DNA from 2 places in the Neobacillus sp. DZ-9 genome. Region 1 is predicted to be linked to the other one. Evidence: a T-box and tRNA genes for the amino acid it is inferred to sense, from the RefSeq annotation. Region 1 holds a T-box; the other holds one or more tRNA genes.
What was found. The T-box of region 1 lies ahead of serS (serine--tRNA ligase). A T-box ahead of a tRNA ligase gene usually reads a tRNA of that ligase, here a tRNA-Ser.
Positions count from the first base shown of each region.

Region 1 (4,421 bases):
AGTTTTATGCGCGATTGTAAGTATATTGTGGCGGAGGAAGAGGGATTCGAACCCCCGCGCGGTTTAACCCGCCTGTCGGTTTTCAAGACCGATCCCTTCAGCCGGACTTGGGTATTCCTCCGTATCAACAAAAGATAATTTATCATAATATGACTAGCATGTCAAGAGGAAAAGTGGAAGCGCCTTGATCAGGGGAAAAAAGTAGTTCATTTTTTCCTAGGGGCGACAAGAATAAGACGTGCCGGCGGGAAGGTTGCTTTATAACCTTTTCGACGGATTGGCTTATGACCTCGAGCCCCTAGGCGCTGCAGCTAGACAATTCTCAAAGTTGCAATTTTTTTATAAAGGCTTAATGACCTCGCGGTTGCCCATATATGGTCGCAGTACGGCTGGAATCACGACACTGCCGTCTTCCTGCTGATAATTTTCCAAAATAGCAGCCACCGTGCGGCCAATCGCAAGGCCAGATCCGTTAAGTGTATGAACATGTTCAGGCTTTGCCTTAGGGTCGCGGCGGAAGCGGATATTAGCCCGTCTCGCCTGGAATGCTTCAAAATTACTGCAAGAAGAGATTTCGCGGTAAGTTCCATAGCTTGGAATCCAAACCTCAATGTCATACTTTTTCGCGGCAGTAAACCCTAGGTCACCCGTGCACATGCTTAGAACGCGGTATGGAAGTTCCAGAAGCTGCAACACTCTTTCTGCATCATTTGTCAGCTTTTCAAGCTCCTCATAAGAATCCTCAGGCTTCACAAACTTTACAAGCTCTACCTTATTGAATTGGTGCTGGCGAATCAACCCGCGGGTATCTCGGCCGGCTGAACCTGCCTCTGAACGGAAACATGCGCTGTACGCCGCAAAGCGGATTGGCAGCTCCTCGCCGCTTAAGATTTCATCACGGTGATAGTTGGTAACCGGCACCTCTGCAGTCGGAATGAGGAAATAATCTTCACTTTCAATTAAAAAGGCATCCTCTTCAAACTTCGGCAACTGCCCTGTGCCCGTCATGCTTGTTCGGTTTACCATGTATGGCGGCAGGATTTCGGTATATCCATGCTCATCAACATGCAAATCTAGCATAAAGCTCATTAACGCTCGCTCTAATCGTGCCCCAAGCCCTTTGTAAAAGACAAAACGGCTTCCAGTTACTTTTCCTGCCCGTTCAAAATCGAGAATTCCTAAATGGTCAGCTATATCCCAGTGTGGCTTTGCTTCAAATTCAAACTCACGCACTTGACCCCACTTTTTGATTTCGACATTATCATCTTCTGTTTCACCGACAGGAACAGATTCATGTGGAATATTCGGAATGCTGAGCAGCAATAATTCCAATGTCTCTTCTACACCTCTAAGCTCCTCATCTAGTGTTTTAATGCGGTCACCCACTTCGCGCATTTCCGTAATCAAATGATCAGCATCCTGTTTTTCGCGTTTTAATGCTGCAACCTGCTGAGAAACTTCATTCCGACGGCTTTTCAATTTTTCAGATTCAACAATTAGTTCACGTCGTTTTAAGTCAAGCTCTTCAAATCGGCCCAGATCTGTTAAATCTTCACCGCGATTTTGCAGCTTTTCTTTAACCTCCGCAAAATTCGCTCTTAATACTTTAATATCTAACATCCCACTACACTCCCTTTTTAAAAATAAAAACAAAAAACTCCCGCCCCAAAAACAGGGACGAGAGTTACCCGCGTTACCACCCTGGTTGACAGCCGAAACTGTCCACCTCAAAAACGTTAACGGTTTTGTACCGAAAGTACTTACTGGCCTTTACAAAAAAGACGTTCCGTACCTTACTCGAGGAGGGATTCACAAGCTTTATCCACCGGTTCACACCAGCCACCGGCTCTCTTCAAGAATAATCTTCTTGTTACTAGTTCCTCTCATTGCTTTAAACAATATGGATTTTGTATTACTTAATTTACTATATAATTTATCCAAATGCAACCAGTTCTATACTAATTGCTTTGCCTTTGCTTCCTTCACCATTTCCACGAAGTAAGCCGTGAGGCAAATTCCACGAAAAATGTCGGAATTAATTTTTTCCATAAAATCATTAAAGCAACAAAAAAGGATTCCTGTCAAGACAAGAATCCTTTTTTAAAATAGCTTATATTCCCATATAAACGTGAGGATTAAAACCAGCCCTTAACGGTATTGGCAATCCCGTGCCATACATCGCCGAAGAAATTGCCAATGCCTCTCATCATTAACACAAACCAGTTTGCCCTTTCAACATCCTGCGCCGCAATGACATCGACCTGAACCTTCTTTTGACCTTCTTCCGTTAAGAAGCTGACCTTTTCGCCATTTTTCGGTTGAACTGTTAACGTTCCAATCTTATCGCCTTTTTTAATTGGAGCTGTTAATTCACCTTTTTTATTCACCTTATTTTTATCTAATACCAAAACAGGTTTATACTCTTTCTTCTCACCATTTAAAATCACCATGTTGATGGCTGATTTGGTATAGATCTTTACCTGATCGCTTTTCCCTTTAATAACAGGGATTGTTTTGTGGTCCTTCACTTGATAATGCTTTGGAACCACTTCTTCTTTTGTGTAATTGCTAAACGCATAATCCATCATTTTTCTTGTTTCGTCGAAACGCGCCTTATAGCCGCCTTGGCCGCTAGCATCTTTGGCATTTTGTACAACTGTGATAAATCGCTTGCCATCACGGCTCGCCGTTCCGGTGAAGCAGTAGCCAGCGAAATCTGTTGTACCTGTTTTAAGCCCGTCCATACCTTCATAGCCGTACGTTAAAGATGGCAGCATCCAGTTCCAGTTATCCATCTTAATCTGGTCGGTTGTGCCTTCTCTAAAGGTTTTCTTTGGCGTACTTGCAGTTTTTAGTACTTCTGGGAAATCATTAATTAAATGGAACGCTAATTTGGCAACGGCACGAGATGACATTACGTTTTCATCCTCCGCACCTGTTCCTTCCGGCTGCATTCCATTGTAATCACGATTATTTAAACCAGTGGAATTAACGAATTTATAATCCTTCAATCCCAACTTCTTTGCTTTATCATTCATCATTTTAACGAAGTTCGTTTCCGAACCGCCAATTTTTTCAGCAATCGCAATGGTTGCGGCATTGGCAGAGTAAATCGCCATCGCCTCATATAACTCACGGATTGTATATTTATCATCTGGTCTTAATGGAACATTGGAAAGATCTGTTCTCTGGGAGATTTTATACACAAGGTCACTTGGAGTGTATTCTTGGTCCCATTTCACTTTCCCCTTTTTTACGGACTCTAGTAATAGATACTCCGTCATCATTTTCGTCATACTAGCAATTCCTAGTACAGTATCTGCATTCTTTTCGTATAAAACCTTACCTGTTTCTCCATCGACTAAAATCGCACCGTCTGCACTTACATTTAAAGCTGCTTCTGCCTTGGCTGAACTCGCCCCGGCAAATAGGCTGAAAAACAACATGATTGCCATGAAGCCGGCAATGCATTTTTGATAAACATGTTTGTTCACTATATATAACCCTCCAACGTTTTATTACACCTTGGTTATTTTATCATAACTGCCTAGTAAATCATAGACAGAGCATCGACCCATCTTACATCCATTTTTTGTACTAGGCAGGACTTTTTTCATAAAAAAACAGAGAGGCTCACTAGCCCCTCTGTTTAAAAATTATATGTTTGAATAGTTTGGTGCTTCTTTTGTGATTTGTACATCATGCGGGTGGCTTTCTCGTAGGCCTGCACCCGTCATTTTGATGAATTGTGCTTTTGTTCTTAAATCATACAGGTCTTTTGTTCCGCAATACCCCATTCCTGAACGAAGACCGCCAATCAGCTGGTAAATTGTTTCGGATAGTGGCCCTTTATATGGAATGCGGCCCTCAATTCCCTCTGGAACAAACTTTTTATTATCTTCTTGGAAATAACGGTCCTTTGAACCTTTTTCCATCGCGGCAACGGAGCCCATTCCCCGGTAAACTTTAAAGCGGCGTCCTTGGAAGATTTCCGTTTCTCCTGGGCTTTCAGTTACCCCAGCTAATAAACTTCCAAGCATGACGGCATGACCGCCGGCTGCGAGCGCTTTGACAATATCCCCTGAGAATTTAATTCCGCCATCGGCAATAATTGTTTTTCCATGCTTCATTGCTTCTGTTGCACAATCATAAACAGCGGTAATTTGTGGAACACCTACACCTGCAACGACCCTTGTGGTACAAATTGAACCTGGTCCAATTCCCACTTTCACAACATCGGCCCCCGCTTCAATCAAGTCCTTTGTAGCTTCAGCAGTGGCCACATTTCCTGCAATAATGGTCAATTCAGGATATTCTTCTCTAATTTGTTTAACCGTGTCGAGAACGCCCTTTGAATGCCCGTGTGCGGTATCGACAACAATGACGTCTACGCTTGCCTTAACAAGCTTATCGACACGTTT
Region 1 covers NZ_JCAIOL010000028.1:7,958-12,378, forward strand. The annotation lists tRNA gene AC59HZ_RS30745 (tRNA-Ser) at 29-121, opposite strand; gene serS (serine--tRNA ligase) at 340-1,620, opposite strand; T-box leader at 1,671-1,896, opposite strand; gene AC59HZ_RS30755 (serine hydrolase) at 2,136-3,455, opposite strand; gene guaB (IMP dehydrogenase) at 3,657-4,421, opposite strand, start outside.

Region 2 (4,421 bases), on a different contig from region 1:
AAGCCGGGGAAGCCTTTGAGTCCCACCGTCCACAAGCGGAACACCAAAGCGACGGCAAAACACACCAAATACCGCGTCCCGTTCCATCACGCGCAGGTCGCACCAGATTGCAAGTTCCATTCCCCCGGCAACTGCGTATCCTGAAACTGCTGCAATCACAGGTTTTGATAAATGCATTCGGCTGGGACCCATCGGACCATCCTTTGACATGTTCATATTCATTTCATTTCCTTCATTTATAGATAGGGCTTTCAAATCAGCTCCAGCACAAAAGGTCCCGCCAGTTCCATGTAAGACGGCAACTCGTAACGTTTCATCCTTTTCGAATTCTCGAAAAGCATCCGCAAGCTCTTTAGCTGTCTTTCGGTCAACTGCGTTTTTAACCTCCGGCCGATTTATGGTAATTGTACAAACCTTCCCATTCTTCTCAAACAGTATAGTCATTTTCAAAACCTCCCTATATGCCTTTTTGGCTTTTCTCATTTCCCTTCCAACAATAACCATTATAAAACACCGTCCAAGTCGAAACTTGTCCGTTTCTACTGTCATTAAAATATAATGCTCTGTTAAACTTTAATGTTGATAATTAATGAATCTAAAGGGGAATCTTTATTGTCAAGGTTCTCCTTACTTGTGAACCAACACATATTTAGTAAAACTCGGATCCATTTTTACAATGTTCCTCCAATTCAGCTATTGTAAGTAACAGTGTTTTTGTATATTTGCTTGAGTTTTCTGCGGAATACGCTATCAATATCAACATTTACCTTTAACAGAGCCAAATAAAAAAAGCTATCAATATGACAGCTGGTGTGTAAAACTCCAAATCCTTTTATCTATTTTCTGACAGGAAGTTAGTCAATTTTTCAAACTTGTTACATTTTTAGCTTCAAAAAAGGCAAAATTAAAAGGTGCAAAAATTATAAGATAGGAAGGATGAAGACAGATGGCGAAAACAACAAATATTCAACCAACTGACAAAGATACTAATTTAGATCAAGCAAGTATAACCAATAGCTTAGATAACGACAACGCTTTTAGCGAAAATGGATTAGAAAATAACCGATTACTAAACAAGGCTGTGAATGAAAAAAAGCAATAAATCCAGTCAATATGTAGAATATCTGGAAGGATGATCCCCATTGGCAGACATGACTGTTAATTTAAAGGAAGCAGGTAAAATTCAGTCTATTCAGACGCTGGAAACGATTCTATCCGGAATGGATGGCATTGAAAGGGCATTAGTAGATACTGAAGATGGAGAAGTAAAAATAGAGTACAATGAGAATGAACTTTCCCAAGAAAAAATCAGGAACACGATATTACAAAATGGGTTCCTGCTTAAAGAATAAAGGCGTCAAAAAAGGACAGTCCTTGTGGATTGTCCTTTTTCATGTATTAATTATAGGAAAAGTATCTTCTTCCCTATATATCGTTGCCATAGGATCGGGTATTCAACTAAAGAAGCAATTAGTTGAATTGTGATATGCAGAATCGTATCCTATATAATGACAAGTTTTTTATGTTTAGGTTTGTTTAATAAGCCTGATTGGAGAGATAATAATGGGAAATACTGATAAGTTTGAAATGATAGCTAATAAATATGATACTCCTGAAAGAATCCAAATCGCAAAGGTATCATCCGATGCCATCCGTAAGTATTTGGTTGACACTAAAAGTAAGAATGCAATTGATTTTGGGTGTGGAACTGGTCTTGTAGGAATGAACTTGTTAAACGAGTTTAATTCTATGCTTTTTTTGGATACGTCACAAAACATGATTAATCAAATAAACCAAAAAATAACTGAATTTAATGTTCAGAATGTAGATACATTATGCTTTGATATTGAAAAGGAAAGTCTATCGAATTTACATGCCGACTATATTTTTATGGCTCAGGTTCTACTCCATATTCATGATGTTGAATTAGTTTTATCAAGATTATTTGATGTTCTTGATGAAGGAGGACATCTGCTGGTTGTAGATTTTAATAAAAATGAAAAAATAGTTTCAGATATTGTTCATAACGGATTTAATCCAGAAGAGCTAACCGACATTATGACTAAAATAGGGTTTAGGGATATTAAATTCAAAACTTTTTATACAGGAAATAAAATATTCATGGGACAAGATGCGTCTATGATTATTCTTGATTCAAAAAAGGGACATAGGTAAAGTGGAAATTTCTTATACAAATAAAAAGGGCTAAACTCAAAATAGATAGAGTTTAGCCCTTTTCTCTTTCTGTCTATGTAATAGTCCACACAATTTCACTAATTATGGCTGCTGCGTTCCCGCCCTGACCAAGTTCTTAGTGTCCTTGTTGGACTATGACTCCTCAGGCAGGACTCGAACCTACGACCGACCGGTTTACAGCCGATAGCTCTTCCGCTGAGCTACTGGGAAATATTATGGGGCGGCTGATGGGAATCGAACCCACGAATGTCGGAACCACAATCCGATGCGTTAACCACTTCGCCACAGCCGCCATGATTATGGCAGAGAAGAAGGGATTTGAACCCTCGCGCCGGTTACCCGACCTACACCCTTAGCAGGGGCGCCTCTTCAGTACTTCTCTTTATTAAAAACTAAATCGCAAAGTTCCGTGAAGAACTTATGACAAAAATATATCATCTATAAGAATTGAGGACTAGCTGTAAATTTTGGTAGTCCAAAAGTCCTGTATATCCATAAAACTATATTGGTAATACTAAATATGTACAAGTATATAAGGGTTTATTGATTGGAAAAGTTGGAAATAAACAACTAAAGATTTATCCGATTCAACCTGATATAGTATTCATTGTCGCTTCTGAACGAATGAAAAACATGAAATGGTGAGTAGTCGCGGTTCCTTTACGGAGCTGAGGAAAGTCCAGGCTCGCACAGTGCTGAGATGCCTGTAGTGTTCGTGCCATCTGCAAAGGTGGGCTGTCGATATTGATATTGACAGACGGCGGTGAAATCATGCTAAGTCCTTTGGGATATGCTGAGAATAACCTGAAAGTGCCACAGTGACGAGGCTTTTCTGGAAACGGAAAAGGTGGAACGGGTAAACCCCACGAGCGAGCAACCCAAATTTAGGTAGGGGCATCATCCTGCGGAAAATGAACCTAACGGATGAATCGGTCATAGGCCGATAGTTACATGACTGCTACTTCCAGTGCGAGGCTTGCTGCCGATTGCAGTACGGAAGAACAGAACCTGGCTTATAGCCATTTCATGAGCATATGATCGTTTTAGAAGCATTTATAAATATAGTTAAACTAACCAATGAATAAATAGAAAAATAAAAGTAATCCACCTGAGTCGAGGGTGGATTATTTTTTTTCGATAAAATAAAAAGACCGAACAATATGTCCGGTCCAATAAATTTAATCTATTCAATTAGCTCATTTTATTATCTTGTTTAACAAAACATCTACTTTTTCAATAAGATGCTCTTTTACATCAGGATCTAGTTCCATTTCATCCATTGTCTCTTTCATTTTTCCAAACCAAACCTCGGCCCTTTCCGGATCTATTTGGAACGGATGTCTTTCCCTTACCTGTGATTCCTGCTTACTTTGTTCCTGTGCAGACTCATCAGAAACTAAGCGGTTTATAAATACTCTTTGCCGATTTTTCAGCAATTCAATATCCACGTTTCTTTCATTAAACATGGTTACATAATAGGAATCCTTTAGTAACTTTTCGTAGAAGCGGTCTACCAACTCATTCACTTTTTTCTGTTCTAATATTACAGCCATAAACCATTCCCTCTTTTTCCTTGAAAGTGTAGTTTCTATTATCATTATAGTGCAAACTACAGTTCTTGATTGTGATTAACATCACGTTTCAAAGGCAAGTTCAAGAGAGAGTCTAAAATATTTATTAGAACATACATTCTTATTTAGCTTTATTAGTACTTTGTTTATTAATTTTTTCTGTTGAATTTGATACAGTTAAATCATTGCTTGTTATATTTTCAATTGCCTGCCCCACCGTGTTTGTTGTATTCAATTTATGCTCTGGAATTCGTTGATTTTTCATGGATTATTTGTTGTCCTTTCAATATCTTTTTTTAAATACGTAAATAGTTTTTTTAACTTTAAGGTCAACACTACTGCCCTTCATCCCCAACTACGGTATTACCAATCCTCGGTTTTTGAGCCTTTTCCTTGTCGTCAGGGTTCCAATTAAAACCTGCTTCAGTAGAACCAGTTGATAGTAATGGCTGCTCCATAACGCTCGGGTCCGAAGAATTTTCGGGTTTATTGTTCTCATTTAACATTTGAATCCCCCATTTAACTCAAATTTATCATATTTTGTGTTAAATACCGTTCCTTATACGGAATATGATTTTACTTATATTGTTGAAACAAATTTGGAAAAATAACTTTGAGGTGAAAATAATGAACCTAAATAGAGTGAAAGAGATT
Region 2 covers NZ_JCAIOL010000006.1:71,797-76,217, reverse strand. The annotation lists gene AC59HZ_RS17875 (crotonase/enoyl-CoA hydratase family protein) at 1-444, opposite strand, end outside; gene AC59HZ_RS17870 (hypothetical protein) at 947-1,102, shown strand; gene AC59HZ_RS17865 (heavy-metal-associated domain-containing protein) at 1,152-1,352, shown strand; gene AC59HZ_RS17860 (class I SAM-dependent methyltransferase) at 1,564-2,175, shown strand; RNA gene ffs (signal recognition particle sRNA small type) at 2,250-2,335, opposite strand; tRNA gene AC59HZ_RS17850 (tRNA-Tyr) at 2,335-2,405, opposite strand; tRNA gene AC59HZ_RS17845 (tRNA-His) at 2,413-2,488, opposite strand; tRNA gene AC59HZ_RS17840 (tRNA-Ser) at 2,497-2,578, opposite strand; RNA gene rnpB (RNase P RNA component class B) at 2,834-3,217, shown strand; gene AC59HZ_RS17830 (globin domain-containing protein) at 3,393-3,749, opposite strand; gene AC59HZ_RS17825 (hypothetical protein) at 3,889-4,032, opposite strand; gene AC59HZ_RS17820 (hypothetical protein) at 4,103-4,273, opposite strand; gene AC59HZ_RS17815 (H-type small acid-soluble spore protein) at 4,395-4,421, shown strand, end outside.
Region 2: it has a tRNA-Ser gene. The T-box ahead of serS (serine--tRNA ligase) is inferred to sense a tRNA for this amino acid. The anticodon was not compared.